DNA from 2 places in the Oceanobacillus caeni genome. Region 2 is predicted to be linked to the other one. Evidence: riboswitches for the same ligand, from Rfam matches in the RefSeq annotation. Region 2 holds a riboswitch; the other holds the start of a gene.

Region 1 (9,983 bases), on a different contig from region 2:
AAGGGAAAGGTAGAACAAATGTATAAAGTAAATGCTTATCCAACTTCTTATCTTATTGATTCTGATGGAGTGATAAGGAAAGTAGCCCTAGGAGCAATGAATTATGAAATGATGGTTCAGGAATTTGAGAAAATTAAATAAAATCTGGTGGTTTCCTTCCCGCTAAATAAAAGCGTCCTTTTTGCTTTGAGAAACAATTTAGTTTATTGTAAATAGCACGGATTAAATTAGAAAATCAAAAAATATAAAAGACATTATAAATAGAACGGAGTGGCTTTAATGGCATTACAAGTATCTAAAGATGCAGCAAAATGGTTCATAGATGAAATGGGATTAGAAAAAGGGGAATTGGTTCAATTTTATTTAAAAATATATGGCGGTATTCCTACTGTGCATTCGAATTTCTTTCTAGGATTATCAGTTGGAGAAAATGGAAAAATTGCTATAAAAACAGAAGTAGAAGGTATTACTTTCTATATTAATGAAAAAGACGCTTGGTTTTTAGATGAATATAATATGAAAGTGGAGTTAGGAAAGGAAGAGCCTGAATATCATTTTGAAGAAAAATAAAAGTTTTTGTTATTAATATGATAAGGTGAGAAAACCACGGACGGGTTTGTGGTTTTTTCTTTTTTTAAAATATTTCCTGGGCATTTATTTTGATTTATTTGGTATGATTAAGAAAAATGGATTTGCAAGTCTTGGGGTGAGGTATGAATAGATTAAAAGATAAAATAATAGTGATTACAGGGGCGTCATCAGGTATTGGAGAAAAACTCGCTATAAAGGTAGCTGAAAAAGGAGCGCATCCCATTTTATTGGCAAGATCTGAGGTGAAATTAAAAACAATCTCTGAGAAAATTAAAAAAGAAACTTCGGTACAACCTTACTATTTTAAACTTGATGTTAGTGATAGGGATGCAGTAGAAAGGGTATTTGTTGAAATAATTAAAGATATTGGGAACATCGATGTGTTAATAAATAATGCTGGATTTGGTGTTTTTGATGCTTTTCATGAGGCTAATTTAGATGATTTGGAAAAGATGTTTCATGTTAATGTTATTGGATTAATGAATTGTACAAAACAAGTAATTCCTAGTATGATTGAACGCAACATGGGCCATATCGTCAATATAGCGTCTCAGGCAGGTAAACTAGCGACGCCAAAAACAAGTGGATACGCAGCTACAAAACATGCCGTTCTCGGTTTTACCAATTCGTTAAGGCTTGAACTTAGGAAAACAAATATTCATGTATCTGCTGTAAACCCTGGGCCAATCGAAACCAACTTTTTTGAAAGTGCGGATCAATCCGGAACTTATGTAAAAAATGTGAAAAAATATATGTTGCAAGCGGACACGGTCGCTGAAAAAATTGTATATTTAATGGAGCGACCAAAAAGGGAGCTAAATATTCCTTATTGGATGAATATAGGAAGTAATTTATATAATATGTTTCCGCGTCTAGCCGACAAATTGGCAGGCCCTTTTTTAAATAAAAAATAAACGCATGTAATATTAAATGAAGAACTCTAAATTATGCTTGTTTTATATGTGGTTATTTGATACATTGGTAGTAATAATTAAATAAACTCTTATTTTATACTTATTAAAGTAAGGTAGAGGTGCAAAGACCATCAGTACTTATGTAGAGGAGAATGAGATCTGACGAAACATAAGGAAAGGGGAATTTGCCGAAGCGGAGGGATTCTCATTATCCCAACGTTGGGTCTGTATTGAATAAGTACAGAACTGTCATATAGGGGACTATATGGGGGGCTATCTAGCTAAGAACTTTTACTAAAAATGTTCTAGCAACAACGAGCTCTCTAAGAATTCGTTGTTGCTTTTTAAATGAGTCCTCCACACTCGTACGGCCGAAAAATAAAAAAGAGGGTGTGAAGTTTATGAATTTTGGTAATGTATTAACGGCAATGGTGACTCCATTCAATCAAAATGGAGAAATCGATTATGAAGCAACAAGAACTTTAGTAAATCACTTAATTGAAAATGGTTCTGATGGGTTAGTTGTAGCTGGAACAACAGGTGAATCCCCCACATTAACTCATAAGGAAAAACTTGATTTATTTAAGTTTGTAATGGAAGTGGTAGAAGGGAGAGTACCTGTTATTGCTGGAACAGGTTCAAATAATACTAACGCATCCATTGAGCTAACGAAAGAAGCTACGGAACTTGGTGTAAACGGAATTATGCTTGTAGTTCCTTATTATAATAAACCATCACAAGAAGGTATGTATCAGCATTTTCGTGCTATTGCAGAAAGCACAAAGCTTCCAATTATGCTATACAATATCCCTGGACGAAGCGTTGTAAATATGGAGCCATCAACGGTTATTCGCTTGGCTCAAATTGAAAATATTGTATCTATTAAAGAGGCAAGTGGAGATTTAGATAATGTATCTAAAATTATTACAGATGCTCCAGACAATTTCAGCGTTTATACTGGTGACGATAGTATGACTTTACCGACATTGTCTGTAGGTGGAGCTGGTGTAGTGTCTGTTGCGTCTCATGTAATTGGTAATGAAATGCAAGAAATGGTAACTCGTTTTAAAGACGGCGATGTAGCTTATGCAGCATCTCTTCATCGTCAGCTTTTACCATTAATGAAAGCATTATTCACTTCACCAAACCCAACACCAGTGAAAGAAGCATTAAATCATATAGGTGTACAAGTTGGCGGTGTGAGATTACCATTAGTACCTTTAAACGATACGGAACGTGCTGCTCTTTATAAAGTGATAACGAGTCATGAGGAAAGAAAAGCAGTAGGGTATTAATTTTAAGTGGGAAAGAACAAGCTTATTCGCTTGTTCTTTTTTATATGCCTTGATTTTTCCCACCTCAAGCTTTTGGGGAACAAAGAAGGTAGGTGGGAAATCAACCGCCCGTATAGGTCCGATAAGTGCGACTAATTATCTGTAGGGGATGAGAGAAAAAAACCAACTGATGGAAGTCTTCTTTATTTAATCCGTTGAAACCAATGTTGACGTAATGGAACCAATTTGGTATGGTAATGGAAACATAATGGATTTGGAAAGGTATGATTGATTTGGAAGATTTTAATCATGAAAGATTTGGAGTGTTTTTATCGAAAATTTTACAAGAAAGAAATTTATCGATAAGAAAATTGAGTAAGCTATGCGGTATAGATCATGCTACCATTTCTAAAATTATGAATGGGAAACGTAAAATTAACTTAAAACATTTGGAGAAGTTTTCTATGGGGCTAGATATAGAACTCCCTACTTTAATAAAAGCTGCCGGTTATAATATGGCGACGAAGGAAGAAAAAGCTTCAGATATTCAAGTTGCATTAGAAAAAATCCAACAATTAATAGAATCTTCTAACCTGTATCATGAAAATTTCACATTGGAAAAAATGGAACAGGAAATAGTTAACTATAAAATTTATAGTCAGACAGATGAAGGGAAAAATACTATATTTAATCAATTTAATGAAAAACTAAAAAAAACAGGCGGAATTGGTCCGTTTATTGAAAATTTGAAATGGATGTATCATAGATTTATAGAGGAAAATGGAACTTCATTTCAAATCGGGTTAATGGGTGGTGCTCTACTCTATTTTATTGTTACAACCGATTTACTTCCTGATTATCTATTTCCAATCGGCTACTTGGATGATGCACTTGTCGTTCAAACCGTTTACCAGCAATTAAATATGAAAAGTTAGAAGGGCGAAAACAAATAACATGTGGGAAAAGCATATGATGAATTATTTGAGAAGTATGCACTTGCTCTTAACGCAATGAAGTTAATTTCAAATATTAGTGTACAGTTACAATTCAACAATTATATGTTTAGTGAAAGTATTGTTCAGGAGAAAGGAAACTACCAATGAAATCCATGTTAATCCGAAAAATAAAACAATTTGATTACTCATTAATAATAATTACTTTACTTTTAACGGGTTTTGGATTAATGATGGTATACAGTAGTAGTTATGCCGTTGCTTATATCCATTATGATAACCCTACATATTTTTTTACAAAACAATTGAAATGGTTCATCATTGGATTATTTTTCTTTATAATTGCCACCTTTGTACCCTATCGTATCTATAGTAAACTAAGTCCATTATTAGTAATGGTATCAATCGTAATGCTAGTAATGGTGTTAATACCTGGACTGGGAACGGAGAGAAATTATTCTCAACGATGGATTCAATTAGGCCCCATTTTGCTTCAGCCTACAGAATTAATCAAATTATTTATGATCATGTATTTTGCTTCTTTTTACGCTAAAAAGCAAGAGACGATTAATCAATTTAAAAATGGGGTTTTGCCGCCTTTAATTATATTAGGGATTATTTTTCTTTTAATCTTAAAACAACCTGATCTAGGATCCGCGGGACTTATTTTACTTGCTTGTTTAACGATTGTCATATGTTCAGGAGTAAAGAAAAGACATTTATTCATGCTTGGAACTGTCGGGCTGGCAGGTATCATTTATTTTTCCATTACTTCTTCCTATCGTATGCAAAGAATAGTCTCATTTATTGATCCTTTTGCAGATCCTTTCGGTGAAGGGTATCAGTTAGTAAATGGTTATATTGCTATTGGGACAGGGGGAGTAATGGGAAATGGTTTAGGTAATAGTATTCAGAAGTTAGGATTCCTACCAGAAGCCCATACTGACTTTATTATGGCAGTAATTATTGAGGAACTAGGTGTTTTGGGATTGATTATAGTTATTAGTGCATATATTTTCATTATGTTCCGTGGTGTACAGATTGCAAGAGAATGTAAGGATAGGTTTGCCAAATTACTTGCAATTGGAATTACCTTTCAAATTATAGCTCAAGCATGTATAAATTTAGGAGCTGTTTCTGGACTACTTCCAATAACTGGCGTAACATTACCTTTCATTAGTTATGGTGGGTCTTCCTTAGTTATTACAATGGTTTCTTTAGGAATTTTGATTAACATATCATCCTATAGGGAAAATACTAAGTCAGTCCCAGCGAATCGAGAGGCGAGAATGATTCACCAAGTATGATAAAAGGTATTTTAGCCATAATATCTCTTGGGAGGTGTTTTGGATGGCTAATAAAAATAAACAAAATAGTTTTAGCGATGAGCAAAGAGTGAGAAAAAATTTATCTAAGGAATTTGATCATGAATTTGCCAATGAACCATTAACAGCAAATGAAAAGTATAATAATAAAAAGACGAAAAAACGCCAATAATTATCGCCTATCCCCTTTGACCAAAAGGGGTTTTATGTTTTTAAGATACTTTATTTTATGGACGATTGATGCGATAAGTTATAAATTGGAAGGAATTCAAACGGAACGTGTAGAAATTTAAACATATAGGAAAAGGAGGGGGGTTTTAAAAAATGAAAGAAGTACATAATATATTTCCTATCATGGTGGATGCTCCAGCCAATTTGAAAACAGTAAATTTTTATATAGTGAAAACAGAGCAATCATTAAGCTTGGTCGATGCCGGATTTAATAATAAAGAGTCTTACAAAGCATTAGAACTTACATTACAGGAAAATGGCTTTTCTACAGGTGACTTAACAGAAATTATTTTAACCCACAATCATTATGATCATGTCGGGCTAGTAAATCCAATTACTAGAAAGCATCCAATTCCTGTATATGCGCATAAGGATGCTATTCCACGATTGAAAAGAGATCCTCGTTTTTTAGAGATGAGAGTAGACTTTTATGCGAAATTATATGAAGAAATGGGTTGTGGAGACGCAGGAGATAAACAAATTTCCTTTTTGAAAAAGTCTATTGAAAGAAATAGCAATCAGCAAGTCGAGTCTGAAATTATTCCAATAGGTGCTAAACATCTTCATTTTGATGTTATAGAAGTTCCAGGGCATGCGCCAGACCAAATTGCATTACACAGTTTAGAAAACAAAGAAATGATAGCAGGCGATTTAATGATCGAACATATCTCAAGTAATGCTCTTGTGGAGCCTGATTTTAATGGAAAAAAACTCCCGACACTACTTCAACATAAACAATCCCTTGAAAAGGTTCAAAAGTTGGATATAGAACGAATCTATTCAGGACATGGAAATATCATTCAAAATCCCAGTTCATTAATAAGGAAGAGAATAGATGGTATTGAGCTTAAAGCAGAAAAAATAAGAAAAGTAATAGAAGAAGGGACAACAACTGGAGACGAAATCGCAAGGAAGTTTTATAAGAAAAGCTATCATAGTCAATTTTCTTTGGTAATGTCCGAAATCATCGGTCATCTTGATTATCTTGAGATAAGTGGAAGAGTATCAAAAGAAATGAAAAATGGAATATGGCATTATTATATAGAAAAATAATATAGTGCAAAAAAATGGATTCAACAATTGGAATTGTTTGTAGTAGCTCTAGTATAATAGAATTACAAAAGAATTTTAACAAGATGAAGGAGTAATCGTTATGTATAGAAAAGTGGAAGACTTTTTATTAGATTGGTCACATGCATCTCATGGTACCATTCAAGTTCTTGAATCATTAACAGATGATACATTAGGACAGGCTATTGTCGAAGGTCATAGTACATTAGGATGGTTAGGCTGGCATTTAGCAACAGCTCCTGCGTATTTCTTAGGGTTAGTTGGGTTAAACGTTGAGACAGGAGATCCTCAAGCTGTTCCTCATAAAGCTAGTGAAATTGTGGAGGCATATAAAAAGGTTGCTTTAGCGGTTGAACATGAAGTAAAAGAAAATATGACCGATGAGAAATTTGCCGAAGAAGTCGAAATGCATGGACACACATCTCCAAGGGGTGCAGTATTAAGACTTTTCATTGATCATCAAACACATCATCGTGGACAAATGACTGTGTTACTTCGCCAGGCCGGTCTACCGGTTCCCGGTGTGATGGGGCCTACAAAAGAAGATCGTGAAAAAGCCTAGTCTCCTCAAGTTTTCTTTATCCCACCTCAGGTAGGTGGGAGTGTTATTGTCCGTAAAGGTCTGATAAGTGTGACTAACCATCAGTAGGGGATGAAGGATCCCTCTTTCTGCTGGAAGTCTTCTTTATAAAAGTGCTTGGAAAACAGAAGGAGCTGGGACAAAAGTATTTCAGTCATGAAAAAACCGAACTTTCACCTGAAATTCTAATTTAGAGTTTCCTAATAGTTTGTTTTTTTATTATATTGCTTCATTAAATTAGAAAATATTCGGCTTTATGAATAGCAATTTAGGGGTACAGCCAACATTTCGGAAATTTTGTACGCTAAGCAAATTTTGACACAAAAAAAGCCAAATACCTGTACGTTAAGGAATTTGGCTTCAGATACAGATTAAATTTTTTTTAAGGGTCTTAGCATATTAGCTGGTAACCTATTTGAATCAAACTTATATTCGCCAAGAAGATTAATATGTTCCCAACCTAGAGGTGAAATATGTGGGAGTAATTCTTCTTTTAAGGCATCATGTTTCTTTAATTCTTTTGTTGCTTCACCCAAATACACTGTATTCCAAACGCTAATTGCATTTATTAATATATTTAAAGCACTAGCTCTTTGTAATTGATCTTGCATGCCACGTTCTCTGAATTCCCCACGTTTACCAAAAAATAAGGCTCTAGCCAATCCATTCATGGCTTCTCCCTTATTTAACCCACGATGTATCCTTCTTCTTAATGTTTCATTCGTAATATAGTCAAGAATAAAAATTGTTTTTTCAATTCTTCCAATCTCTCGAAGAGCTGTGGCAATTTTGTTTTGTCTTGCATACGAACCTAATTTCCCCATCATTAATGATCCAGAAACTCTTCCTTCCCGAATTGAATGGGCCAGCCTTAATACATCATCAAAATTTTCTTTAATAACCTTCGTGTTAATCTTTCCCCGTAGTATGACTTTTATACTCGGAAAATCATCAGGAGACGTAAGGGTATATAATTTTGCGTCGCTTATGTCTCTCAATCTTGGAGCAAAGCGAAATCCTAATAAATGACTTAATCCGAAAACTTGATCCGTATAACCAGCTGTATCTGTGTAATGCTCCTCAATTGAAAGGTCGGATTCATGGTGTAATAATCCATCTATCACGTGTACGGCATCTCTCGCATTCGTGTTGATTACCTTTGCATAAAATGAAGAGAAATGATCACTTGTAAATCGATAAATGGTTGTACCTTTTCCCGTTCCATAATGTGGGTTTGAATCTGCATGTAATGATGATACACCGACAGGAACACGCATACCATCTGAAGATGAAGTTGTTCCATCTCCCCAATATGAAACCAAAGAAAGACGGTGCTGATAATTTACTAACGTTGCTTGAGCACGATTCATCGCATCTTCATGTAATCTCCATTGCATAACATTAGCCATCTGGCGATATGATATATCGGGAGTAGCCTCTGCCATTTTAGTTAATCCAATATTTGTACCCATAGCCATTAACGTTGCCATTATAACAGATTTTTCCTCACCTTTAGGTGCTTGATTGGAAGAAGCGTGAACAAAGGACTCCTCAAATCCAGTCCATTCAGCTACTTCCATTAATAAATCAGTGAGTTTAACTCTTGGAAGCATTTTATAAAGAGATAAGCTAAAATTTCTAGCTTCTTCAGGTGTATCTGCTTGTAATCTCTTAACATGTATCTTTTGTTTTTTTATGTTGATACTTTCGATATTATCAATATTTTTGGAAATCCATTTAAGTTTCGTATTTAAAGTTTCATATCTTTCTGATATATACTGATCAAAATTCACATTAACAGCTATATTAGTCCCTTGAACTTTTGCTTTTCCCCAATCGTCTTTTGGCACTAGATATTCTTCAAAATCCTTATGTAATCGACTACCTTCAACCCAAACATCACCAGAACGGATATAGTTTTTGAGTTCTGTTAAAGCAGCCATTTCATAATATTGACGGTTAATGTTTCCTTCATCATCAAAGACATGCTTTTGCCAACGTTTAGGAACAAAATTCAAAGGCGAGCCTTCAGGTACTTTCCTTTTTCCAGAATTATTTAACTCACGTATAGTGCCTAATGCTTTTAATAAAGGTTCTGCTGATTTAGTAGATTTGAATTCTAAAGAATCCAATAGGCTTGGAGTATATTTCCTTAAATAGTTATATCGTGTTTTTATTAAATCAAGATAATCGTAGTCCATTGGTCTTGATAATAATTTAGCTTCTTCAATCGATTCTACAATTTTTTCCCAAGGCATTACCTGCTCTAATGCCAAATAAGGATCGATCCCTTCCTCTTTGGCTTTAATTAAAGCCGTTCCTATATCTGCATAATGCACAACTTTTTCATTTACTGACTTTCCATTTTGTTTTTGCATTTCTTCTTGACTTTTTCTACCTTTTGCTTGTAACACCATCATTTGTCTATCATGAATCTCAATGGCATGATCAGTTAAGTCTTGGGAGAGAGTGATTAAGTGAGCAACTAATAATGCATATCTTTTATCTTCTTTAAATCTTCTAAAAGAATGGGGTTCATATCTCGCCCCAATTCGTGCTAATTGTAAAAGTCTATTGGGGTGGATTAATCCCGTATCAGCTGCAATGTTCATTTCTTTAATGTACTTTAATCTTTTTATTACCTTTAAAAAAGAATCCGGTGACGACTGTCCGGGAATTTCTCTAAGCCAAGCTAATTGAGTTTTATTATTATTTACCGTTAAATCAATCAGTTTTTCTAGTTCACGTTTATTTCTTTCAGAAAGATTACTTATTAGTTTGGCATATATTTTTTTCTCTGCACGTGTTCTAGCTAACCAAACCATCCTCTCGATTGTTGGTATTGCAGGAAGGATTATTTTTTCCTTTCTTAATAAATCAATCGCAGTGCGTACTAGATACAAAGCATTTCCATTTTCCAACGCATCCTTTAAAAGAGTACTAGAGATCTTGCGATAATCACCGTTATTAAAATCTCTATATCCATACACTTCTAAATGCTCACGCCTAGTTGTATCACGTTGAGCATATGAAGAATAAACTTC
Region 2 (19,649 bases):
TCATTAGTAGTAGGAGTTTTATCAGGCCTGTTTGGTATTGGTGGTGGATCGATTATGGTTCCTGCCATGATGTTATTGTTCGGAATTCCAACACATATTGCTACTGCAACTTCTATGTTTATGATTTTCTTTGTAAGTATCTCGGGAACCATAACACATTTTGTGCAAGGTCACATTTTATGGGAATATGTAATATTGTTTATTCCTGGAGCATGGATTGGTGGCAGATTAGGAGCAAAGGTTAATCAAATGCTGCCGGGAAAGACACTGGAATGGATCTTACGTATTTTACTTATTATCGTTGGATTACGAATGATTATTGAAGGACTTTCGTAAGGAGTTAAATGATGAAAGAGAAGTTATACTTTTACTATACAAATGATTTACATAGTAATTTCGAACAATGGCCAAGAGTGGCGGCGTTTATAAAAGAATCCATAGCAGCGCGAAACGTTCGAGATAATGATTATTGGCTTTTTGATATTGGCGATCATATGGATCGGGTTCACCCGATATCAGAGGCGACTAAGGGAAAAGCTAATATTCAGCTTATGAATGATTTAAGATATGATGTTGTGACATTTGGTAATAATGAAGGAATTACCTTAGCCCATGATGATCTTTATCATTTATATGATGATGCCGAATTCGATGTTGTTTGTACGAACCTTCATAGTTCGGATAATCAAAACCCTCTTTGGTTGAATCGTCAAGTTAAATTAACATCGGAAAGTGGAGTAAGAATTGGAATTCTAGGTTTAACGGCACCATTTAATGATTATTATCATTTATTGGGCTGGCATATCTCATCCGCATTTGATGAACTAGATAAGTATGTTCATGAATTAAGCCATGAGACGGATATTATTGTTCTCTTGTCACATCTTGGTTTAAGCGAAGATCAAGAAATAGCAAGAAGATATAAAGATATAGATGTAATAATAGGTGGTCATACACATCATTTATTACGAACTGGTGAAAAAATAAATAACACCATAATCACTGCAGCTGGTAAACATTGTTCCTTTGTTGGGGAAGTTATTTTAACCTGGGATCACAATCAAAAAAAACTCATTAATCAAGAAGCGTATGCAACGGATATCTCGGAGTATGAAAATGATACAGAGACAGAGCATAAAATTATGTCATTGCAAGAAGATGCGGAACAACGTTTGAATTATCCAATTGTCTATACAGATTACCCAATAGAGGTAAGATGGTTTAAAAATACCAAAGTCATGCGAGAATTAACAAACACATTACGAGAATTTACGAAGGCAGATATTGCTATGTTGAATTCAGGTTTACTATTAGATTCTCTTCCCGCTGGTAAAATAGCTTATAAGGATGTTCATCGCATCTGTCCACATCCGATTAATGCCGTTACAGTTGAGTTAACCGGTAGTGAAATATTGGAAGTGATTCGTGTTTCTTTAACTAAGCAGTTTACAGAATTTCAGTTAAAAGGGTTCGGATTTCGAGGTAAAGTATTAGGGGAAATGGTATTTTCGGGTATAGAAGTGGTATCGAACTTTCATCCAAATGGGGAGAAATATGTAAAAACTGCATTGTTGCCTGATGGCAGTGAGCTAGATGCAAATCAAACCTATAAATTGGGGACTGCTGATGTGTTTACGTTCGGTCGTTTATTACCTGAAATAGCTAAATCAGACACGAAGCATTTTTTTCTTCCGGAATTTTTAAGAGATTTATTAGTAAAAACATTGGAAGAACACTATTCATAAATACTTCTGTTTGGAATGTCGTATTTTTAGTGACAATCCATCAACATAATGCATAAAGATATAATATACATTGCGAAGGAGGTTTATCATTCTTATGGTAACAGTAGAACCTATAGAAATAGAAGGAAAGCATTTTGTTGCAACAACGGTTAAACTCCCGAAAACAACATTATTATCGGTTTCTAATGATGTTGGCTACATTATGTGTGCGGCATTAGATGTGGATTTTTTTGATGTAAACCCAAAATTAAAAGAAAGAAAAGTAATTGCTGGTCGTGCGGAAGGTGTACGAAGTATCGATCAATTATTGAATGCCCCGTTAGCCAAAATAACGGATGCTTCACGTGAAGAATTTGGTTGGGAAATTGGAATGACTGGTAAAGAGGCATTATTAAGACTTTCGTAAACAAATATAATGATGAGGGGATGCGACTATAGCTTTCTCTTTTATTTATCCTATCTAAACGGGCAGTAAGACTCTGACCTCAAGATAAGTGCGACTAACCATTAGTGGGAGATAAAGGAAAACCACCACTGATGGAAGTCTTCCTCTAATCATGTAATTAATGTGTGTTATTAAATCTTAATGCAATAGAAATAAATTCTATCCCCGCTAAAACAAGCATAGATTGTTTTAGGGGGGATTTTTAATGGGGCCACGTAGACGATTCGGGAGAAGAAAATTTGCACCACCTCCAAGGAAAAATATCTTTTTGATGACCATGGTTGTTTTTGTCTTGTGTATAATTTTAAGTATTGGAATTGTAAGTAAAGGAATAACACCAGCAATAAAAAATATATCGGAAGCTAAAACAGATGAATTTGCCACTAGGGCGATTAATATGGCAGTACGATTTGCAGAAAGTTATGATTTTAGTGATGTCTTAAACATTAGTTATGATGATAATGGTAATGTTACAGTATATAATTGGAACCAATCTGTAATAAGTGAAATTAACAGAGTGGCAACAGACAGGGTGGAGGAGTTTTTCCTACATATGAACCGGGGGGATCCCATATCGTATGATTATTCATTACATGAACCTTATGACTATGACGATGGGGCGGAAGATCGCGCTGCACTAGATCCGACTTTAATTGAGGTGCCACTAGGTGAAATAACAGGAAATGCTTTATTGGCAAACTTGGGACCCAAGATACCAATTAATTTGGAGTTAATTGGGGCAGTTCGTACCAATGTTGTTAGAGAGACGGAACCATTTGGAATCAATGGCTCCTGGGTTTCGTTGTATGTGAATGTAGAAGCGGACGTTCAAATCATTATTCCTTATATTACAGAACGTAAAACAGTTCAAACTGAAATATATATTGACGGCGGAGCAATTATGGGAGAGGTACCGGAGTTTTATGGCGGAGGTAGTAACGGCCCATCCATATCTATCCCAAAGGAGGACATTGGTGAACGAGGAAAAAATCGTAACTTGCAAGAAAATGAATAATCTAGTATATTAGGAAATAGATAAAATTAAATAGACCTCAGATCGGTGAGGTAGAGGTGCGGACAAGATAAGTAGTCAACAGGAGAATGACAACGATGATTGTTGATGAAAGGATTGTTTGCCGAAGTATAATAAGGGGTCAAACTTATTATAACTGGTATATCCTTGAATAAGGGGTATACTGTCATGCATATGTGTTGCATGGAGAACTACTGATCGAAATGGAGGATAACGTATTTTGTAAAGAACAAAGATGGTTATTTTCTATCTTTGTTCTTTTTATTTGGATTTATTTAAATGTTTTATCAATTCTATGAATAAAGCCGCGTATCCTATCAAAAAAACTTTCAGAAGTACACCGATCATTTCACACATCAATATAAGAAAATAACTTGGAGGTAGCAACATGGAAGGGACATTTTATTCGCTTATTCCTGCTATGGTAATGTTAATTCTAGTGCTATTAACTAGAAAAGTAATTCTATCATTAGGTATTGGTATTATTATAGGGGCATTATTTATACATGATTTTAATATTTTGGGAACCATTCAAGAAATATGGAAATCATTCTATGAGATTTTTGTATTAGATGGTGCTTTAAATGTCGGTAATTTATTGTTATTAGGGTTTTTATTATTACTGGGAATGATGATTGCCTTTTTACAAGCTTCTGGTGGTAGTCGAGCATTTGGGAAATGGATGCTAACACGTGTGAAAACTCGTAAAGGTGCAACTCTAGTTTCTGCTCTATTAGGTATTATTATATTTATTGATGATTATTTCAACGCATTAGCAGTTGGACAAATAGCTAGACCGATTACAGATCAATATAAAATTTCCCGGGTAAAGTTAGCTTACATTGTAGACTCTACTTCTGCCCCAGTTACAGTTATATCACCAATATCTAGCTGGGGGGCCTATATCATTGGAATTTTAGGGGGAATATTTGCTGCAAATGGCTTAACGGATATGCAACCATTACAAGCATTTATCCAAATGATTTCACTTAACTATTATGCAATCGCAGCAACGTTATTAGTTTTTCTAGTAGCCTTTTTCAAAATGGATATCGGTCCAATGCGAACACATGAGGAACGTGCTATTCGGACGGGTGAATTAATTGATCCAAAAAATAATAAAATAGCTGGAGATTTAAGTGGTGTATTTGAACCGCATCCTGAAGGGAAAGTTCGTCATCTAATCTTACCTATTTTGGTGCTTATTATTGTGACAGTCTTAGCTATGTTTTTAACAGGAATCAATAATAGTGAAGGTAATGTTAATATCTTTTCTATTTTTGCTAACACTGACGTAAATTTATCCTTATTTGTTGGTGGCTTAGCGGCTGTTTTAATATCACTTGTATTTCATATAAATCAAAATACACCTAAAGCAAGTTTAGGTAAATTGTTAATAGAAGGAATGAAAACGATGCTTCCGGCGATATATATTTTAATATTTGCTTGGATGATCGGTTCTATCATTGGTACTCTTCAAACTGGTGAATACCTAGCACATATATTTGATAATTTACAGGTGAATGTCGCTTTATTACCATTTTTATTCTTTATCATTGCAGGTTTTATGGCACTAGCAACTGGATCTTCATGGGGAACCTTTGGGATTATGTTGCCAATTGCAGCGGAAGTTGCACTAGTAACAGATACAAGCACACTTCTACCATCATTAGCTGCAGTTTTGGCTGGTGCGGTATTTGGGGATCATTGTACACCAATTTCAGATACGACAATCCTTTCCGCAACTGGATCAGGTGCGAACCATATTGACCATGTATTAACACAGTTACCATATGCAATAATTGCAGCGGTAGTAGCTATGGTAGGATATTTGATAGTGGGCTTCACCAATCAAGTATTTTTATCTTTTATTTTAACTGTTGGATTATTAATTGTAATAGGTTTGGGAATTAATTATTTTCATAAGAAAAATGCATAATTTGAACTATTGACTCATTTATTGAAAATGAGTCAATAGTTTTTTTAGTTATTTTAAATTCTTAAAAATATATTTTGACATAGTAGGAAAATGCCGCTATAATATTTTTAAATATCTGAAAATACACACTAATCTAAGTTCTCTTCTGTTATCGATTGAATAAAAAAAGGGAGGATAATTTATGAGAACTCGTTCACAATGGGGGACAAGAGCAGGTTTTATTTTTGCAGCAGTTGGATCTGCAATAGGCCTTGGGAATATTTGGAGATTCCCGGCTGTTGCATATGAGAATGGTGGAGGAGCGTTTTTTATACCTTATTTATTTGCGCTTCTTACTGCCGGAATTCCATTATTAATTATGGAATTTACTATTGGGCAAAAATATCGTGGATCGGCCCCGCTATCTTTCAAACGGATGAATAAAAAGGCTGAATGGATTGGCTGGTGGGGAGCATTAGTTGCATTTGTAATTGGAACCTATTATTCCGTAATCATTGCTTGGGCTATGTCTTATTCTGTATTCTCACTCAATTTAAATTGGGGATCAGATACAGAAGCGTTCTTATTTAATGATTATTTAGGATTAACAGTTGATCCGGGTAAAACAGGGAGTTTTGTCCCAAGTGTACTTATCCCACTTATTATTGTTTGGGCGATTGTATTTGTCATTTTATTTAGAGGTGTGAAGAAAGGCATTGAAATTGCTAACCGAATTTTTATTCCTTTATTAGTGGTATTATTCTTCATTCTTGTTGTGCGTGCAATTACCTTACCTGGAGCGCTTACAGGGCTTAATGCATTCTTCCAACCCGATTTTAGTGCCATTATGTCATCTGATGTTTGGGTTGCAGCTTATGGACAAATTTTCTTTAGTTTATCGATTGCATTTGCGATCATGATTGCTTATTCAAGTTATTTGCCTAAAAGATCCGACATTACGAATAATGCCTTTATTGTCGGCTTTGGAAATTCTGGTTTTGAGTTATTAGCCGGTATTGGGGTCTTCTCCATTCTAGGATTTATGGCCGGTCAAGCTGGGGTAGGAATTGATGAAGTTGTTGCGGGTGGAGTTGGTCTAGCATTTGTAGTATTCCCGCAGATTATTAATGAAATTCCGGCGTTCAGTGAATTCTTTGGTGTGTTGTTCTTCGTGTCATTAGTTCTAGCTGGTTTGACCTCCTTAATTTCTATTTGTGAAGCTTATATTTCTGCTATAATCGATAAATTTAACCTAACTAGAACGAAAGCTGTTACGTTTGCCGGGGGACTTTCAGCCATCATATCCCTTCTATATGCTACACAAGGTGGATTATTCTTCTTAGATACGGTGGATTACTTTATTAACCAATTTGGCGTTGCGTTTATCGGCTTAGTTGAAGTAATCGCAGTGAGTTGGGTTATGAAACAATTGAAAGATTTAAAAGAGCATGCAAATGGTATTTCTGATATTCGTCTAGGTTCCTGGTGGACGTTTAGTTTAGGTGTGATTACACCAATTGTTCTTGGTTATATGATGTTTGATTTGTTTAGACTTAACCTATTAAGATTATTCCCAACAGATACAGGAAACTATGAAGGATATCCAGATATATTTATTGCCACAGCAGGTTGGGGTGTTGCTGCAGGTGCTTTAATAATCGGTATCCTGTTTACATTTACTAAATGGAAGAACGAAGAACCTTCTGAAGATCTAAAACAATCGGAGGAGGCTAAATAAATGACCGGTGGGGCTATTGTCGTAATGATTATTGGTATTGTAATTATCTGGGGGGGCCTTGGCTTAAGTATTGCTCATGCTATGAAAAGTTCAAAAAAAGTTGATTAGAAGACTCGGTATATCGCTAGGTTTCTGGGCGGATGCCTCAGTTGCACTTATGTAAATCTTTACGGCGGGCGATTAATCGGAGCTCCGCCGTAAAGATTTTTATGCTTTCTACCTGCAGGAATACGGAAAAGGGCGCTTTTCTTTTAATCTTTCGCCATCCGTTCCCATTTTCTTAAAAAAGGATAAGGGTCGAAAGAAAATTCATTTACTCCGTTATCTTTGTACATACCATAATGTAAATGTGGAGGGAATTTTCCTGAAGTCCCGGGAGGTCCATATCCAGTTGATCCTACACTGCCAAGTACATCACCTGGTTGTACGACTTGTCCAATTTTTACATCGTCATTAAAACCGCTCATATGTGCGTAATAGTGGTAAATATTGTAAATATCACGAATACCAATACGCCAACCACCATATAAATTCCAACCCATCATTTCAACAACACCATAAGTTGTTGATTTTACAGGTGTTCCATAATCGGCAAATATATCCGTACCTTCATGGATACGTAAACCTCCAAAACCTCTTCTATCTCCCCAGGTGCTACGATAACTATAATTGTAATTTGTTGCTACAGGGAAATCTCTATTGGTTAAGTTAATGTCTTGAAACTTTCGAAACACTTTCGCTGTATTCTTGATGGTTTGTACGGTTAAGTCGCGTTGATAGTAATTCCACAATCCAATTTTAATATCGTCTTCCGTTGGTCCGGATTCAAGAAGTATATTTCCCATCGTGTATAAAATATCTTCCGGATCATTAGGGTCAGCTTGGCCATCCCCATTTCCATCTTTTCCTTTTCCATCGTGCATTTCAACTATTCCAATGTCTTTGTTTTTCCCTATATTCCCAATTCCAAACCAAATTTCATCTGGTATATCAATGGAAACAACTTGTTCAGGCTCATTGCTATCTAATATATTTCGCTCAAAGTTATCAATAGCAGCAAAATAATACCAAGGTATTTGAGTTAATGCTTCTGTTTTTTTAAATAAGCCCATTCTTTCTTCATAAATGGTATTTTTAACTTCTTCCTCTTCTGCTGCTGCACTAATCGTTGAAACGGAAACGATGAGCACTATCAAATAGAGCATTGGAATGATTCGTTTCTTCAAGTATTTTTCACCTCCTAAAAATACAGGTTCAAAAGAAGGATAAAAAGGATCGACTCGGCTAAAGTCGAACATCCTGAGATTTCGATTACTCATTTCACCCCACCGTAAAGATTTGTTTGAACATCATCTAAAATAGACATTAGCTATCGCCAGGTATTATGGCGATAGCAAAATAAAATGAATTATTCATGTTCGTATGGTTTTTCCATGTCATTAATTAACTTTTGAATCAACTTATCGTAATTACGATTCGTATTTGAGTTATGAAGACTTTGGATATCATACATTAAAGATTTGTTATCACTTACATATACCTTGTAAAAACGTGGCATGACAGATTCAGCAGTTTTTTGGGCAACCTCTTTTGTTAACTTGGAATCACTATTGTTATCTCTATCATAAGCAATAAGCACTTCTTGATCTGTAACAAGTGTTGCCACTTCATTAAATCCATTATTGTTTAAAATTAAACGAGTAATCATGTCAGCCATTTCTCTTCTATCAATTCTAGCTTCATGATTGTCCAGATTTTGTGTATCGATTTCATCTTTTGAATATCGGACATATCCTAATTGATGATTAATATCTTGATTGGATGGGGTTTGAATTTTATGATTTGGATTCAGCTGGTCTTGAATTTGATTTCTATTTTGCATATCTTGTGTCGCGTTGTCTGTATCATCGTTTGTGTTACATGCACTTATTACGATCAACATATATATTGCAATAATGGAAGCGAAGACTTTTTTCATGGTAAACCACCTTTTTTCATATAGTTCGTGTTCAAAAAGGAGGATGAAAAGGACCGACGTTGGCTAAATGCGCAACATCCTAATGTAACGCTGTCTCTATACAGGGGAATGTCTTTTTCACCGGACTTTTTGAACAATCTCATATATCTCAATTATAGTGTGGTAATAAAATAGGAAATAATGCACTGAATTAGGTGGTTTCTATTCAGCAAGATATGGTAAAATATATTCAATTAGGTGAGGTGACTGATACATTGATCGAGTTACATGGAAAGCATTATGAGATCGTAGAAAATATTAAGAATGGTTTTGAAGAAAATGCAATAAAGGAACGGTATTCGGATATCTTGAGTAAATATGATTACATTGTTGGGGATTGGGGATATAACCAGCTTCGTTTAAAAGGTTTTTATCACGATCGAAACGCAAAAGCGCAGGTAGATACTAAAATCAGTGCGTTAGATGATTACATTTACGAATACTGTAATTTTGGTTGTGCTTATTTCGTATTGAAAAAGGTGAAAAAATAGGAGCAGTAATCCTAACACTGCTCCAATTCATTCAAGTCTAGCTCCAGCGCCTAGCGAGACTTCCTTCACCTCTGTCCGTCATTTAAATGGGCGCTTGCGCCTTTGTTATTCATCATGTAAGGGGTGTGCTCCTGGGAATTGTCTTGGCAGATCATCATGTTGATCTTCATCAGGGTAAACATACGCACTCATTCGTTTTTGCCCTTCTTTCCATTCTGTTGATTTGCTTGATACCGTTTCTTCTTTATTTATAGCAGAACCAACAGCACCCTCAGGAAATTCCTCTGGTATTAACTCATTTTTCATTTTTTCGACATTTGAAAAGTTGGAATACTTTTTATTATGATCTTTTGGCATGTTTTTTCCTCCCTTTAGAATTAGCTTTCTCAGAAGTAAAGCATAATATGTTTAGGAGTGAAACGTGTATTCATAAAAGTTTAGGAAAGGGAGTGTAGATCGTTGAATATTTCAACTATATTGAAGTGGATAAGCGGTGGTCTTGAAGCGTTTTGGGGAATACCGTTTATCGGTGGAGTTATTATTATTAGTTATGCGTGGTTACCATTAGCGGTAATGTTTATTTTGCATTTAGTGACCCTGATTTTTTCGGTTTACGAAAAGAAAAAAATCCACGGAAGTATTCTTGGAATTATAACATCATGTATCGGATGGATTCCGATTGTTGGTATGATTATGCATATTATTACAGCAGTATTTCTCCTTATCGATGCCTATAAATCATCACAAATAACAGGCTTTGAAGAGAATTAAATGAACAAGAAGCAACCTTTTGAGGCGAAGGTTGCTTCTTTAAATTTAGTGTAAAGGATAAAACTTTCTTCTATTAAATGCCAAGGTTTTAATCATAATAAGAACAACGGGCATATCCTCTAAACCGTTTTTCAATTAATCTTCCAAGGCGGAATATGGCATCTTCATTTCCTATACTACTCATAATTTGGATGCTAATCGGCATCTGTTTATCATCCACCCCAATTGGTATGGTTAATGAGGGGAGCCCCCAAACATTAGCATAAGTTACATATGGCATATATTGTAAAAAGGTCTTACGTATCGAAAAAATATCATGATATACTTTTCCATGTTCCTTGGCAGCTTGATAATACACAGGAAAAATAAGTAGACGGTTTTTCAAATACTCCGCTAATCTTTTATCTCCCTTTTCAATTATTTCCTTCACTTCTAATGTTCGTTTACCATTTGGCTTAAATAATTTCGAACCAAAAATTCCCCAGGACAACGAAGGGCGAATGGAGGTTCTTTCTGTTAATTTTTCTCTAAAAAAGGCTTTGAAAACTCCTGAACGATCATTGTTATATGCCTCTTGTTCTAAGATATGATTATGATCACTTGCAAGAATATCTTGCCAAAGTTTAGCACTATCTTCAAAGAAAGGGGGAACGGTACGTTTTATAGAGAAGAACTTTTCTAAGTAGGTCTCTACGGTATCAAGCATTTCTTTCATGTTTTCCGAAAGAGGGTATTCGATTGTTCCAGGTAGGATTTCGACTTTATAATTTTGTAAATGTTTAGTTTTTAAACTTTTATTAGATATGATTTCATATAAAAATCGCATATCCTGCACAGATTTACCCATTGGGCCAATCGATAGCATTCTTTCTGCGAATGTATTCATAACTGATGGAAAATGACCTTCTTGTGAGACTTGATTCATTCCTGGTTTAAAACTGATAATACCATTAAAGTGAGCTGGAATGCGAATGGACCCACCAATATCCGAGCCAATTCCTGCTGCTGCACCGCCTACAGCAAGTAAAGCTCCTTCTCCACCACTTGAACCACCCGCTGTTTTTGTGAGATCCCAAGGGTTGTTCGTTCTGCCATATAATTTATTTTCCGTCTCTTGGCTAAAACAAAGAGCAGGTGTATTTGTTTTCCCTAAAATGATTGCCCCTGCTGCTTTTAATTTAGTAATTACCTCTGCGTCCTGCCTAGCTATTAAATCTTGTCGATGTTGCAGTCCGCCTGTAGTTTTCATGTTAGAAACATTGATTGATTCTTTTACACTAATAGGGACCCCATATAAGGCACCTTTATTGTTATTATGTAATGATTGTTCATCTAATTCCTTCGCTTCCTTTAAAGCCTCTTCAAAACGTTTTTCAATCATCGCATTGATACTTAGATTTGCCACATTTATATGCTTTATGTATGCCGTAACTGCTTCCGTACTAGTTAGTTCCCCTTTTCTAATCGCAGAAGCCGTTGATGATGCATCCATTTCAATTATCGCTGTAGTATCCATACCTAGTTCCCTCTTTATTTTTGTGATGTTTTTTTCAGTTTTCCCACTTATGATATAAATATAATGATATGGTAAAATGGAGGAAAGTCAATTAGGGGGAGACGAAAACAATGTATTTTGTTGACAGAAATAATATAGAAATTACTTTAAAAAATATGGATCAATTACTAAATGAGCTATCTAACAATAAAATTGAAAGTTATATAAGTCAATTAGCCCAGGAAAGAATTGCGCATATCTTAATCGAATCTATCCTCGACGTTGGAAACATGATGATTGATGGATTTATTATGAGAGATCCTGGGAGCTATGATGATATCATTGACATATTAGTAGATGAGAAAGTGATACCCCAATTGGAAGAAAAAGGATATAAAGAGGTAATAAGCTTACGTAAGATGCTTGTCAATGATTATCAAAATGTAGACCATGAACAACTAAACGCTGTTCTTTCAAAAAATAAAGCGCTATTAGAACAGTTCAGTACTCATATTAGAACATACCTAAAAAATGAATTAGGGGTTGCTAATGCTTTTTCTAATCATGTCTAACTTCAGCGCCCAGCGACTAGCGAGACTTCCTTCACCTCCGTACGATAAGTCAACATCGGCTCGCTTACGCTCACCGTGTTTCCTTTATCTCCTACGGCTCAGTCCAGTCCGTACGTCGCTAAACGGGCGCTTATGTTTTTCTAATCATAAATAAGGGTGATGTAAATGGGTAAAAAGATGCCTCCAAAACAAAGAATTTTACATCTTTTAAAGAAGAATCATTCCATGGCGATAGGGGAAATCATGGAATATTTTACGATTTCAGAAGTAGCAGTTCGAAAGCATATTCATGAACTAGAAAAACAAGGACTCCTTACTAAAAAAGCCTATAGTCAAAGTATTGGAAGACCTTACTATCAATATACATTAACTAAAGCAGGTCATGAAACTTTTCCAAATCAGTTAAAAACATTGCCATTAGATTTATTAAAGGATTTAGAGGAACTTCAAGGTTCAGAAATTGTCAATGATTTGTTTAAAAAACGGATGCAAAGAGAAACGGATTATTATGAATCATGCATTACTTCTGAAACGCTGCCCGATAGAATCAATCAAGTCGTCCAAGTTCAAAATGACAATGGTTATTTAGTAGAAGTGGAAAAGACAGAAAAGGGTGATTATGAAATTAGAAATTATAATTGTCCAATACTAAATATCGCATCGGAGTACCATCAAGTATGTGAAAATGAAATTACCATGCTTGAGAAATTGTTTTCTGATGGAACCGTTTCTGTTCATTCACTAATTACAAAAGGGTCACATGTTTGCAAATGGACCATTAAAACATCTTAAAATAATTTGATCATGAAATGAGGAAGAAAATGAAGCAATATAACGGATATTTAATCGATTTAGATGGCACCATGTATCTAGGCAAAGAACCAATTCAAGAAGCAACTCTATTTATTGATAAATTAGTGGAGAAAAATATACCTTTCTTATTCGTAACGAACAACTCGACAAAAACGGGGGAAGATGTTGCGGGCAAGCTAAATAATATGGGAATACAGGCAAAGGCAGACCAAGTTGTGACAACAAGTTTAGCAACTGCCAAATATATTAAACAACAAAAACCTAATGCGACCTGCTATGTCATTGGTGAAGCAGGTCTGTATCATGCATTAGAAGAAAATGGACTTAAAGTTGTGGATGGAGAAGAAGCAGATTATGTTATTGTCGGGCTTGACCAAGAACTAACTTATGAAAAATTAGCAAAAGCATGCTTATCTGTCAGAAATGGAGCAACATTTATTTCAACAAATGGGGATGTAGCTTTACCGACAGAAAGAGGATTATTACCTGGGAATGGATCCATCACTTCTGTAATCACGGTGAGTACAGGAGTTGACCCTATATTTATTGGTAAACCTGAATCTATTATTATGGAAGAGGCTTTAAACTTAATTGGATTAACAAAAGAGGAAACATTAATGGTCGGCGATAATTATGATACCGACATTAAAGCAGGGATAAAAGCAGGAATGGACACATTAATGGTTTTTACAGGAGTTACTCCTTTTTCCGAGTATGAACATTTAACTGAAAAACCAACTTATTATGTTCATGGTTTAAATGAATGGTTAGATAACATATAAAGAAGACTTCCATCAGTGGGGGTTTTCCTTCACTCCCACCTACCTTCTTTGTTTCACCAGAACTTTAGGTGGGATAAAATTTTTAGCGAGAAGCGGATACGTCCCAAAATAAGAAAACCTAACACATTCGCTAACAGATGTGTTAGGTTTTCTATGTTAATCATTTTCCATTTCTTCCGCATACGTATGGGCTAGTCGACTCGAAGCTGCTGCTGCAATTGCACCAATAATATCGTCTAAAAATGTATGAACTTCACCCGTTGATTTATCGTTTAATCTTTTTAGAATTCCTGGTTTTTGTTTATCGATGTATCCATAGTTTGTAAAACCAATAGAACCATAAACATTGATGATGGATAATGCAATTACCTCATCAATACCATAAAGCCCTTCATCCTTCTCAATAATTTCTTGTAAAGGTTCTTCTAATTGTTTTTTCTCCGCTAAGATATCTAATTGAATACCTGTAATGATTGCATTTTGTACCTCTCTTTTGGCAAGAACCTTTTCCACATTTTCCCTACATAGGTCTAAATCTAAATCTGAGTGGTAGGCGGATTGTAAATAATAAACTAGCTCCGCGATATGGTCAATGGTGACACCTCGATTAGATATTAAGTCTCTTGCCTTTTTTTCTAGTTCACTTGTTTTTGCCAAATTAATCACCTTTTCTTTTTAGTTAAATAATCATTTTCTCTACATATAATGTTAGTAATGGAGAGGAGAGATATTAGTGCCTTTTAATGATTTTCTTTCTACCTATTATGGTATCCAAGTTGATGAAAAAATAGGCTTTGACCGAGAAGAAGGGTATAGGACTGGTAATTATATCAATTTTATCACTTCTGTTGAAAACAAGGAAATGGTTTATTTGGAACAGGCGAGTCTTGCTTACTTTTTAAGAGATAATCATATAGATCATATCACCTTACCGATTCCGAATCTTCAAGGAGAATGGTTTACCTCTTACCATAATAATAATTATATGGTGATGCAGGTAGCCAATATACAACAAATGGATAAAAACTTTGAAGGTAGAAGATTGGCGGAGTTTCATCAGATTGGATCAAGGTATCAGTATCAACCAAAGGAAATCTCAAGTTACGGTAAGTGGAAATCACTATGGATAGAGAAACTTGATTATGTTGAGGCCAAGGTTGAAAAAGAAGCAAATAAAAATCCGAATGCTTACTACCGACTCGTTATGGATGTTCTACCGTATATTATTGGTATAAGCGAAAATGCTATACAATATATTCGAGAAAGTGAAACAGAAACTAGGTTTCATGAAGTGGATCAAGGAACGATCACATTTCACCGTTATCATCATCAATTAAATGATTCCATCTTATGGATTGATAATTTGGTCTATGATCATCCGATTAGAGACATAGCAGAACATATTAGGAATTGTATAGTAAAAGGGGAAAGTAAAGAAAAAATACTCCAATTTCTAAATGAATATCAATCGGTTCGTCCGTTATCTGTTTTTAGCTTCCGTTTATTATATGGGCGCTTATTATTTCCTGCTCATATTTTAGATTTATTCATACATGGATTTACGGAAGAAAAAGATGAAATTCTATATGAAGAATTGAGGCAGCTTTTAGATAACCAAACTTATTACGAAGATATGCTACGAAACTTTTATGAGAGTTTAGATATTAATCCTAAGATTTTAAATATTCCTGTGGTAAACTGGTTATGAAACAACAACCAAAGGGCGGGGATAGCATGAATAAGCCAAGTATTTATATTACAAGAAAAATACCTAGAGAACTTGTAAATATTTATGAAAATCAATACAACATTCGTATGTGGGAAAAAGAAGAAGAGCCAGTACCAAGGGAAATATTAGTAAAAGAAATCCAACATGCTAATGGAATCATATCTATGCTCAGTGAAAAAATAGATGAAGAACTATTGTCTAAAGCACCACACTTGAAAGTAGTGGCAAATCTTGCAGTTGGATTTGATAACATCAATGTAGATGTAGCAAAAAAACGAGGAATAATCATTACCAATACACCTGATGTATTATCGGAAACCACTGCCGACCTCGGATTTGCATTGCTTATGGCAACAGCTAGAAGAGTGATTGAAGCAAATAATTACATAAAAACGGATCAATGGAAAAATTGGGCACCGTTTTTATTAGCAGGAACGGACATTCACCATAAAACGATAGGTATCGTTGGAATGGGAAGAATAGGTGAAGCAATCGCTAAACGTGCAAAGGGTTTTGAAATGGAAATTTTATATCATAATCGAAGCAGAAAGGAAGAAGCAGAGAAAGAGTTAGGAGCATCCTATGTTTCTTTTGATGAACTATTACGTTTATCGGATTATGTTGTGTCCGTTGTACCATTAACAGACGAAACGAAGAGACTGTTTAATAAGGATACTTTTCGTAAAATGAAGCCATCTTCCATTTTTATTAATATTTCCCGTGGAGGAGTAGTGGACGAAGAAGCGTTAGTAGATGCATTAAAGAATAAAGTGATTGAAGCAGCGGGATTGGATGTATTTAAAAACGAACCAATTAATAGTGATCACCCATTATTAAAGTTAAATAACGTTGTGTGCTTACCACACATCGGTTCCTCTAGCATAGAAACAAGAACAAGAATGATTCAACTTTGTTTGGAGAATGTGGATGGGGTAATACAGGGTAGAGGTGCAAAAACACCGGTATAATATACAAAGGCGGAAGCGCCCGTTTAGTGACGTATAGACTGCGCCTGGCCATGCCAGGTGGTCCGATGTTGCCGCGCAAAGCGGCGGTTTTAATCGGACATTCCACCGCCGTAGGAGATAAAGGAAACACGGTGAGCGTAAGCGAACCGATGTTGACTTATCGTACGGAGGTGAAGGAAGTCTACTAGTCACTGGGCGCTGGAGCCGGACGTGGCTATTTCTGTATCTAAGTTATCCACAGCCATACAAATGTTATAATTTCCTAGACAAGAACAAAGGCAGGTAACGGAATGGTTCCTGCCTTTCATATGTTATTAAAATACTTGCTCGATTTCTTTTACACCAGGTACTTCCGAAGTAAGGGCGCGTTCAATACCGGCTTTTAAAGTAATAGTTGAACTTGGGCAATTTCCACAAGCTCCCATCAGACGTAGAAGAACGACTCCATCCTCGTCCACATCAACTAATTCTACATCTCCACCATCACGTAATAGGAATGGACGTAATTTATTTAACACTTCTTGAACTTGTTCATACATAGTTTTTTCTCCTTTCCCTGAATTCATTATAAAGTTTTCGACTAAAAAAATCTATTTGAATTTTTTTTGATTAATCCATGTTTATTGTTATTTTATCTTGAATATAACATTTTGTAAAATGAAAATCACTAGGGATACGGTGAATCCTGAGATATGAAAAAAATAAAGAGGTAAAGAAAAAATGAATTAGTTGAAGTTGTTAATTTTACTTTGTATACTTAAAATAAAGATTAAGTAAGGAGGTCCGTGAAAAAGATGGTAATTAATTTAACCGATCAAGCAAGTACAAGAATAAAAGAAATGATGCAAGAAGAAAGTGAGAATGTACGTCTACGTTTTGGTGTAAAAGGTGGCGGATGCAGCGGATTATCTTATTCAATCGGATTTGATTACGAAATAAACGAGGAATTGGATGTACAAGAGGAAGTGAATGGTATTCCAGTTGTCATCAATTCACAGGATATTCCAATTATAGAAGGTACAACTATTGATTATAAAGAGAATATGATGGGTGGCGGATTTAGCATTGATAATCCTAAGGCTGTATATTCTTGTGGATGTGGCTCATCCTTTAGAACGAAGGAAGTTGTTGGAACACCAGGTGATTGTTAGTTTCTCTCGCTAGGATGCTTTTTTAAAGTGTTCTAGCTTTTTAACTTGAATGGAGAGTGCGAAATGGGTAAAAGGTGTCATCATGGAATTAGCAAAGATCAGCTGTGTGTTGCAAAAGTACCTTTTTTTAATCATTTAACATTCGATGAGATGGAAAAAATTGCAGATATGAGTCGCCATCTCAATTTTAAAAAAGGCGAAATTATTTTTAGTGAAGGAGATCCATTAGAATATCTATACATCATACATCAGGGGCGGGTTAAAAACTATCAATTGTTTGAGTCTGGTAAAGAACAGTTACTTCGTATATTGGAGTCTGGTGAATTCATGGGGGAGTTAGCTTTATTTACTGAGAAAACGTTAGATAGTTACGCCGAGACAATCGAAAAAACAGAAATATGTGCCATTCATCGTAGTGACATGCAGCAGCTTTTGAAGCAATATCCGACAATAGCTATAAAAATATTAGAGCAATTTAGTAATAGGTTAGATGAAACAGAAAAGTTAGTTGGAAATCTAAGTTCAAAGGATGTAGAAACACGAACGGCAAGTTATTTATTAGAGTTAGTTGACAAATACAATACAACGAGTGTCGAGTTACCTATAAGCAAAAAGGATCTCGCATCTTATTTAGGGACAACTTCGGAAACGCTAAGTAGACGTTTGTCTAGTTTCCAAACAAATGGATGGATTGAGCAAAGAGGTCAACGCAAAATTCAAATATTAGATAGAGAAGCGTTAAGGGAAATGAGTATTCATAAATAAAGAAGCTATAATCAGAAGAAATCTATTATTATAGCTTCTTTATCTATTTCGTCCGGCTCCAGCGCCCAGCGACTAGCGAGACTTCCTTCACCTCCGTGCGATAAGTCAACATCGACTCACTCCGTTCGTCGTGTTTCCTTTATCTCCTACGGCTCAGTCCAGTCCGTACGTCGCTAAACGGGCGCTTCCGCCTTTGTTCTTTTAAAACAAATCTAAATCAGATGAGTGTTTAGGTTGTACGCGTGCTTTTGGATCAATATAACGTTTAGCGTTATTAATTGCTGTTGGTCCTTCACCGAATCCAGTAGCAATCAATTTTACTTTGCCATCATACGTACAAACATCTCCAGCCGCATAAATTCCTGGAATATTTGTTTCCATTTTAGAGTTAACAACAATACTGTTCTTTTCAATTGTTAAGCCCCAATCTTTGATAGGACCTAATTTAGAAATAAAACCATAATTACAAATAATAGAATCGGGTTCTAATGTAATTTGATTCTCACCTTTTACTTCTTGTAAAATCAATTGATCAATTTTGTTGGAAGAAACAATATCAGCCGCAACATAAGGAGTTAGAATATCAACATTAGAGGCATGGAGTTTCTCTACAGTATGTTCATGAGCCCTAAATTCATCACGCCGATGAACTAAGGTAACTTTTTTGGCAATAGGTTCTAACATTAGAGCCCAATCCACTGCGGAATCTCCACCACCTAGTAAAACAACGTGTTGGTCTTTGAATATACTCATATCTCTTACATAATAATGCAGATTTACTCCCTCGAATTGTTCACTATCTCCAATATTTAAGCGGCGCGGTTGAAATGCACCATTACCTGCTGTAATGATCATTGTTTTTGTTAAATGAACATCACCGGTATTAGAAGTAAGCTTCAGAACGTTTTCATCTATTCGATCCACTGTTTCAATAGACTGACTAAGCACAATTTCTGGGTCAAATAAACGAGCTTGTTTTTCTAAATTATCTACTAATTCCTGAGCTCTTACTTTTGGAAAGCCGGCAACATCATATATATATTTCTCTGGATACAGGGCTGTTAATTGCCCACCAGTATGCGGTAAACTCTCAATGATTTTAACACTTGCTTGTCTCATTCCACCGTAAAACGCAGTGAACAATCCGACAGGGCCTGCTCCAATAATCGTAATATCATAGATTTTTTCTGACATGGATATTACCCTCATTTCTACT

The links. A riboswitch is a leader RNA that binds a small molecule or an ion and turns the genes downstream of it on or off. The one in region 2 is predicted to bind lysine.
Region 1: another riboswitch for lysine. It lies ahead of dapA (4-hydroxy-tetrahydrodipicolinate synthase); the one in region 2 lies ahead of ACFQ18_RS00290 (Na+/H+ antiporter NhaC family protein).

What each region holds. Positions count from the first base shown of each region.
Region 1 is NZ_JBHTKV010000024.1:1,165-11,147, forward strand. It holds gene ACFQ18_RS14290 (peroxiredoxin family protein) at 1-141, shown strand, start outside; gene ACFQ18_RS14295 (HesB/YadR/YfhF family protein) at 280-570, shown strand; gene ACFQ18_RS14300 (SDR family NAD(P)-dependent oxidoreductase) at 714-1,505, shown strand; lysine riboswitch at 1,612-1,789, shown strand; gene dapA (4-hydroxy-tetrahydrodipicolinate synthase) at 1,907-2,800, shown strand; gene ACFQ18_RS14310 (helix-turn-helix domain-containing protein) at 3,064-3,714, shown strand; gene ftsW (putative lipid II flippase FtsW) at 3,888-5,039, shown strand; gene sspO (small acid-soluble spore protein O) at 5,083-5,229, shown strand; gene ACFQ18_RS14325 (MBL fold metallo-hydrolase) at 5,382-6,341, shown strand; gene ACFQ18_RS14330 (DinB family protein) at 6,442-6,921, shown strand; gene ACFQ18_RS14335 (Tn3 family transposase) at 7,311-9,983, opposite strand, start outside.
Region 2 is NZ_JBHTKV010000001.1:41,301-60,949, reverse strand. It holds gene ACFQ18_RS00310 (sulfite exporter TauE/SafE family protein) at 1-336, shown strand, start outside; gene ACFQ18_RS00305 (bifunctional metallophosphatase/5'-nucleotidase) at 348-1,745, shown strand; gene ACFQ18_RS00300 (YunC family protein) at 1,840-2,151, shown strand; gene yunB (sporulation protein YunB) at 2,396-3,205, shown strand; lysine riboswitch at 3,249-3,425, shown strand; gene ACFQ18_RS00290 (Na+/H+ antiporter NhaC family protein) at 3,612-5,162, shown strand; gene ACFQ18_RS00285 (sodium-dependent transporter) at 5,344-6,879, shown strand; gene ACFQ18_RS00280 (MetS family NSS transporter small subunit) at 6,880-6,987, shown strand; gene ACFQ18_RS00275 (M23 family metallopeptidase) at 7,131-8,198, opposite strand; gene ACFQ18_RS00270 (YhcN/YlaJ family sporulation lipoprotein) at 8,288-8,857, opposite strand; gene ACFQ18_RS00265 (YutD family protein) at 9,112-9,387, shown strand; gene ACFQ18_RS00260 (hypothetical protein) at 9,493-9,744, opposite strand; gene ACFQ18_RS00255 (hypothetical protein) at 9,847-10,158, shown strand; gene ACFQ18_RS00250 (amidase) at 10,247-11,674, opposite strand; gene ACFQ18_RS00245 (DUF86 domain-containing protein) at 11,785-12,225, shown strand; gene ACFQ18_RS00240 (helix-turn-helix transcriptional regulator) at 12,391-13,017, shown strand; gene ACFQ18_RS00235 (TIGR01457 family HAD-type hydrolase) at 13,047-13,820, shown strand; gene ACFQ18_RS00230 (phosphatidylglycerophosphatase A family protein) at 13,977-14,483, opposite strand; gene ACFQ18_RS00225 (hypothetical protein) at 14,554-15,528, shown strand; gene ACFQ18_RS00220 (2-hydroxyacid dehydrogenase) at 15,555-16,517, shown strand; gene ACFQ18_RS00215 (NifU family protein) at 16,832-17,056, opposite strand; gene ACFQ18_RS00210 (HesB/IscA family protein) at 17,312-17,668, shown strand; gene ACFQ18_RS00205 (Crp/Fnr family transcriptional regulator) at 17,732-18,433, shown strand; gene ACFQ18_RS00200 (NAD(P)/FAD-dependent oxidoreductase) at 18,635-19,627, opposite strand.